DNA from 3 places in the Pseudarthrobacter lactosi genome. Region 3 is predicted to be linked to each of the others. Evidence: predicted binding sites of a transcription regulator. Region 3 holds the regulator's gene; each other region holds the start of a gene.

Region 1 (2,266 bases), on a different contig from region 3:
CCCGCTCGATGACTGCGACCGTCGTGTGGGCAGGGAACCGTCGAAACGGCGCGAAAGCAGCAGGCGGAGCCTAGACCCCGTAGCTCGGTTCGCGCTTCTTGATCCAGCCGATCACCAGGGACGTCACCGGGACGAACAGGAACTCAACCAGGGTTTTGTAGACAAAGCCCACCACCACGTAGTTCAGGAACGTACCGAAGTCCGTTATGCCGATGACGGACGCGGCGATGCTGCAGAAGATCAGGGTGTCAACGAATTCACCCGCACCAGTGGAGCTCATCAGCCGCGCCCACAGGGACTTCTCGCCGGACCGGGCCTTCATCTTTACCAGGATCCACGAGTTGATGGTCTGCCCGGCCAGGAATGCCAGGAGCGAGGCCAGCACAATCTGTGGGACCGGGCCCAGCGCACCCTCCAGGGCTGCCTGCTTGGACGTGCCGAAGTCGTCATCAAAGCCGGGCAGGGCGATGATCACCCAGTAGCAGATCGAGGCGAACACTGACAGGGCAAAGGTGGTGAAGATGGCTTTGCGTGCCACCTTGAAGCCATACACCTCGCTGATCACATCGCCCAGAATGTAGGCCAGAGGGAAGAGGAAGAAGCCGCCGTCGGTGATGATCGGACCGATCGCGACGCCCTTGGATGCGCCGATGTTCGAAAGGATCAGGACCACGGCCATAAAGGCCAGCATGATGCCGAAGTACGGCGAGCCGATCGATGCGAATTTGGCGGCTGTGCCTGCGGGGTTGGTGACGGGCAAGGCGTCACGGCCTGAGGGGGAGGGCATGGGGGTGTCCGTTCATAGTGGTTCGCTCGGCGTACCGTTCCGCAGCCAAAGTTGCGCGGGTCGCCAGCTGTATTAGCACTGTCACGCCATTCTCCCACTGAACGTGTGCAGCTCTCGCCCCGGTGTTCGCCGTCAGGTTTTGAACACGTTCAGTTCCATGTCATACTCTTTTCTGAACACGTTCAAAAACGAGGGGAATCCGGTGGCAGCCAAAAGCGAGCAGACCCGCCAGCTCCTGGCGGATGTGGCACTGCGCATGTTCCGCGAGATCGGCTTCGAGAAAACCACCATGCGGGCCATCGCAGCAGAGGCCGGCGTCTCCGTGGGTAACGCCTATTACTACTTCGAGTCCAAAGATGACCTGGTCCAGGAACTTTACGTCCAGGTCCAGGCAGAGCATGCAGCCAAGGCTGACGAGGCCCTCGAAGGCCTCAAGGACCTGGGCAGCCGCCTGAAAGCCACGCTGCACGCAGGTCTGGACGTCATGGCGCCGTACCACCGCTTCGGTGCGGATTTCGTGGCCACGGCTATCCGGCCGACGTCGCCCGTCAACCCCTTCGCGGGAGAGTCGACGGCGGCCCGCGAAGCCTCGCTGGACATCTTCCGGGCTGCGGTGGAAGGCGCCAGTCCGCCGGCGCCGAAGAAGCTGCGCGCGGATCTGCCGGAGCTGCTGTGGCTGGGCTACATGGGGATCGCGCTGTTCTGGGTGTACGACACCTCAGAAGGCCAGCGCCGCACCCGGAAACTCGTGGACGGAGCCGTCCCGCTGATCGCCCGGGGACTCTCGCTCGCAAAGATTCCCGGCGTCAACAAAGTGCTGGACGATGTCCTCAGCCTGAGCCGCAGCGTCCGCGACTGAACGCACCACCGAACACAATGGGGGAAGACATGAACAACGCAAAGACCGTGGTGCTCGCCGGAGCCTCGGGCTTCATCGGAACCTACCTCCGGGAGCGTTTCGAGCGGGACGGCTGGACGGTCCGCACCATCGGCCGCCGGGCAGCCAAGGGATCGGCTGAGTCCGCAAACTGGGACGACGACGGCGCCATCACCCGGGTGCTGGACGGCGCCAACCTGCTGGTCAACCTCGCCGGACGGTCGGTCAACTGCCGCTACAACGCGCGGAACAAGGCGGCCATCCTCGGCTCCCGCATCGCCACGACCACCGCGCTTGGCCGCGCCCTCGCACTCTGCAAGGCGCCGCCGTCCACCTGGCTCAACGCCAGCACCGGCACCATCTACCGGCACGCGGACGACCGACCCCAAACAGAGTCCGACGGCGAACTCGGCAGCGGTTTCTCCGTGGATGTGGCGCGCGCCTGGGAAGCCGCCCTGGACGAGGCCCACACACCCGCGACTCGGAAAATCCCGCTGCGGATCGCCATCGTGCTGGGGCCAGGCGGCGGCGCGCTGCGGCCCTTCGCCACCCTTGCCCGGCTCGGCCTGGGTGGGCATATGGGCCACGGGAAGCAGAAGTTC
Region 2 (2,266 bases), on a different contig from region 3:
CCTCGTACTGGCGGATCCGCTTGGAACGGTTCTCCTGGGATTCGCCCTTGGGCGCGATGCAGTAAATTGTCACCTCGGTCTGGTCCGCGGAGATAGGGCGGAAGTGGCGGATCTGCGAGGAGAACTGGTCCATGATGTAGACATTCGGGTACAGGCAGAGGTTCCGCGAGATGTTGATCATGAAGTTGGCCATCTCCTCGCCATACTTCACAACGAGTTCGTCGCGGCGGTCCCACAGCGGGCGGTCCTCCGGGTTGGTCCATTCCTGCCACAGCAGCAGGTGTCCGTGGTCGTAAGAATAGAAACCGCCCTTGACCTTGCCCCACTTGCCGGCGTCCATGGCCTTGGTCTTGTTGGCGGAGTCACCGGCGGTGCGGCGGGCCGTGGTGGCCGCATAGTTCCAGTGCACAGCGGTGACGTGGTAGCCGTCTGCACCGTTCTCGGCCTGCACCTTCCAGTTGCCGTCATAGGTGTACGTGGACGCCCCCCGCAGCACTTCGAGCCCTTCCGGGGACTGGTCCACGATCGAGTCGATCACCTTGGTGGCATCACCCAGGTGTACTTCGAGCGGGAGCACGTCAGCCTTGAGGGAACCAAAGAGGAAGCCGCGGTATGACTCGAAGCGGGCCACCTTGGTGAGGTCGTGGGAGCCCTCTTTGTTGAAGGTCTCCGGGTAGCCGGCGTTGCGCGAGTCCTTGACCTTCAGCAGCTCACCGGAGTTCTTGAACGTCCAGCCGTGAAACGGGCAGGTGAAGGTGGTGCGGTTGTCCGTCTTGCGGCGGCACAGCATGGCGCCCCGGTGTGAGCAGGCGTTGACGATGCAGTTAAGGTTTTCGTCCTTGTCGCGGGTGATCACCACGGGAGTGCGGCCGATGTTGGTGGTGAAGTAGTCCCCCACGTTGGGAATCTGTGATTCGTGGGCGAGATAGACCCAGTTGCCTTCGAAGATGTGCTTCATCTCCAGTTCGAAGATCTCTTGATCGGTGAAAATTTCGCGCTTGGCACGGATGACGCCGTTCTCGCGGTCGTCGATCACGGCGTCGGCAAGGACGTCGCGGACATGGGTCAGGTTCTCGGTCATGGCGTGCTCCTCGATTGGAGAGTGCTGGACGGATGAGCGGGAGGCCCGGGCCAACCCGCGGTGCCCAGGGGGACGTTGTCACGCCAGTCTTCCCTATCGTGATCGCACTCACATCAGGCAAATACCTAGGTTCGGCCAAGGGTGGCTTTATGTCTAGTTAATGACAGAAAACAGGCCAAATCGATATTTGTAGCGTCCTTATTTGAGCCCTACGATGAGACTGTCACCACGCGTCGCGACAGGCTCAGATCCTGCCCCCACCGGTTCGCACAGGGTTCAGGAGCAGTTCCTGTCCCCTATTCAAAGAGGAGTATGGAAATCACCATGACCGAGACCCAAGCAGACATCCGACACGAAGACGAGGGCACTGCAGTCGAAGCCGGCTCCAAAGCCACCGAACGCTTCGCAGCCTCTGGCAAGCTCTCCCGCCTGGATGTGCCGAAGGAAAGAGTGAGCCTGCTGGCGGGGGCACTCATCAAGGCCGCCAACGACATCGTCGTCGAGCACCAGGTCACTTACGAGGAATACAATGCGCTCAAAGCGTGGCTCATCAAGGTGGGAACTGACGGGGAATGGCCGCTGTTCCTCGACGTTTGGCTGGAGCACACCGTGGAGGACGTCAACTCCCAGGACCGCCCCGGCACCGTGGGCACCATCGAGGGCCCCTACTACGTGCCGGGCTCCCCGGTACTCCAGAGCCCCGGAACTGTCGAAATGCGTGAGGACGAGGAGGGCACCCCGCTGCACTTCAGCGGCCGCTTCACCGATACGGACCGTAACCCGATCCAGCACGCCCAGGTGGAAATTTGGCACGCCGACAGCGCAGGGTTCTACTCCCAGTACGCGCCAGGCCTGCCGGACTGGCTCTTCCGGGCCACGGTCAAGGCAGACGACGATGGCCGCTTCGAAATCAACACGATGCGCCCGGCGCCGTACCAGATTCCCACGGACGGTGCCTGCGGGCAGCTGATCAGCGCGGCAGGCTGGCACGCCTGGCGCCCGGCACACATCCACATCAAGGTTTCCGCGCCCGGCTTCCAGCCCGTAACCCAGCAGCTGTACTTCCCCGGCGACCCGCACAACACTGACGACATCGCCTCGGCAGTCAAGCCTGAACTGATGCTCGACCCTAAGCCGCGCACCGATGGCGGCACCGGCGAAGAAGTGGTCTACGACTACGTCCTT
Region 3 (2,266 bases):
CATAGTCTCGCGCTGCGTGCCGCCGGAATACCTCTCTGGAATGATCCCCCGCGGCACGCGCCGGGGGTACCGTGGGAACTAAGCCGTACTGGGGGCAGGCCAGTTGGACTGCACCCAGCAGCCGAACTGACATCCGACCTGCAAAGGACCGCTCATGAGCACGCCTGTCCCGCCTCCCGTCCCGAACGAGCCCGAGCCCGGCAACCAGCCGCCAGCGCCCCGATACGGCGAGAACAGCCCGCAGTTCGGGCAGCCCACGCCACCGGCACCTCAGTATGGGCAGAACGCCCCGCAGTATGGCCAGCCCACGCCTCCGGCGCCTCAGTACGGGGAGAACGCCCCGCAGTATGGCCAGCAGACTCCCCCGGCACCGCAGTTTGGGCAGAATAGCCCGCCGCAGTTCGGCCAGCCCACGCCACCGCCCTATGGCCAGCAGCCGCACGGACAGTCTCCGTACGCGCAGTACCCGTCCGAACAGCCGCAGGCCGCGGGATCCAACGGGATTCCCCAGCTTGTCAACATCTCGTTCTGGCTGCTGATCGGTGCGGGTGTTGTGTATGTCATCAGCCTGCTGATGGGCATCGGCATGCTTGACGATCCTCAGATCCGGGATGCGTTCGACGACGCCATGCGTAGCAGCGGCGCCACTGGTGCCGAATTCGCGTTCGACGACTTCAAGGGCGTCATTGCCGGATCGCTCGTAGTCTTCGCGATCATCGGTGCGGGGCTGTACGCACTCGTTGCACTCTTCGTCCGCAAGGGCAAGAACTGGGCCCGTATCCTCGGCACTGTTTTCGCGGCACTGTCCATTTTCGGCCTTTTCGGACCGCCGAGCATCGGAACGCTGGGAACGCTGGCGGGGATCGCGGCCATCGTGCTGCTCTACCTGCCGGCGGCAGCACCCTATTTCCGCAAACAGCAGGTATTCGGCAGCCCGTACGGGGCCCCGGGCACCACGCCTGGCAACCCCTACGGCCAGTAGCACCACCTAGCTCGAATCCACACCCTGACGGGCGTGGACCCCACCAGCCGCCAACGAACTTAGGCGGTCTGGCCCGGGGTCTGCGCCCGTTGTGCGTGATAGGCGAGGATCTGCAGTTCGGTGGCCATGTCCACCTTGCGGAGGTTGACGCCCTCGGGGACCTGGAGCATAACGGGGGCGAAACTCAGGATGCTGTGGACGCCGGCAGCCACCACGCGATCGCACACGGCCTGCGCCACGGTGGCCGGAAGTGCCAGGACCACCATGTTGGCGCCCGTCCGCTGCAGCACTGCCTCCATGTCCGCGGCGTCGCTGACGCGCAGCCAGCCGACCTCATTACCCACCACCATCTGGTCCGCGTCGAAAATTGCCACCACGTCAAAACCGCGGGACTCGAAGCCGCCATAGCGGGCCAGGGCCTTGCCCAGGTTACCCGCGCCAACAATGGCGACCTTCCAGTCATGGGTCAGCCCCAGCGCTGCGGAGATATGGCGGCTGAGGTACTGCACTTCGTAGCCCACGCCACGCGTGCCGTAGGAACCCACATAGGAAAGGTCCTTGCGCAGGGTTGACGAGCTCACGCCCGACGCTTCCGCCAGGGATTCCGATGAGACGCGTTCGACGCCGTCTGACAGCAGCGTGTTAAGGGCGCGCAGGTAGATGGTCAGCCGTGCCACTGCCGCGGGCGGTATCTGCTTGGCGGCCTCTGTGCCGTGGGAAGGCTGGGTACCATGGCCAGGCGGTGTTCCCTGGACATTCTCTGAACCTTGGACAGCCTGGGGAGATGAATCCAGTGATGTCACTATCCCCTCCATCCCATCGCGTCGTGAGTCCACTCTAGAGCCCCGCCGCCGGTGCCAACAAAGCCTGTGTCATTCTGCGAGGCCGCTGTCCTATTGGGCCATGGCGCGTTGAAGGACGCGCTCCAGCCGGGCTTCGTCGATCTTCCAGAAATCGCGTTGGATTCCATCCACCAGGACAACGGGGATTTCCTCCGCATACCGCTCCCGCAGTTCCGGCAGCTCATCCACCAACTGTTCAGTCCACCCAAGTCCCAGCAAGGCAGTAACGCGCCCGACGGCGTCGCGCGCGGCTGCGCACAGGTGACAGTCTGCTTTGGTGATGAGCACTACCTCGGGTTTTGCCATGTATTAACCGTAACGCCCCTAAGGGCAGAGAACGGGGCAGAGGGCAGGAGCAGTGGGCAGGGCCAGCGGCGGCGCGGGGAGCGGGCCCGGGTACTGAACTCCCGGTCACCGACTATTGACTAGACTCGTGGACATG

What was found. The regulator Rex, encoded in region 3, represses fermentation and respiration genes when NADH is low (regulators of the CRP and FNR family bind a similar motif). The targets are predictions, from matches to a motif close to CTTGTGAANNNNTTCACAAG.
Region 1: a site for Rex is predicted at 957-976, ahead of ACZY0Q_RS14135 (queuosine precursor transporter). Genes of this name have one in related genera too.
Region 2: a site for Rex is predicted at 1,177-1,196, ahead of benA (benzoate 1,2-dioxygenase large subunit). Genes of this name have one in related genera too.

What each region holds. Positions count from the first base shown of each region.
Region 1 is NZ_JBVAYS010000003.1:142,668-144,933, forward strand. Features, by position in the region: gene ACZY0Q_RS14135 (queuosine precursor transporter) at 71-787, opposite strand; gene ACZY0Q_RS14140 (TetR/AcrR family transcriptional regulator) at 990-1,646, shown strand; gene ACZY0Q_RS14145 (TIGR01777 family oxidoreductase) at 1,676-2,266, shown strand, end outside.
Region 2 is NZ_JBVAYS010000004.1:260,316-262,581, forward strand. Features, by position in the region: gene benA (benzoate 1,2-dioxygenase large subunit) at 1-1,081, opposite strand, end outside; gene catA (catechol 1,2-dioxygenase) at 1,394-2,266, shown strand, end outside.
Region 3 is NZ_JBVAYS010000001.1:1,924,031-1,926,296, forward strand. Features, by position in the region: gene ACZY0Q_RS08915 (hypothetical protein) at 1-5, shown strand, start outside; gene ACZY0Q_RS08920 (hypothetical protein) at 155-982, shown strand; gene ACZY0Q_RS08925 (redox-sensing transcriptional repressor Rex) at 1,042-1,785, opposite strand; gene ACZY0Q_RS08930 (glutaredoxin family protein) at 1,876-2,130, opposite strand; gene ACZY0Q_RS08935 (HAD family hydrolase) at 2,264-2,266, shown strand, end outside.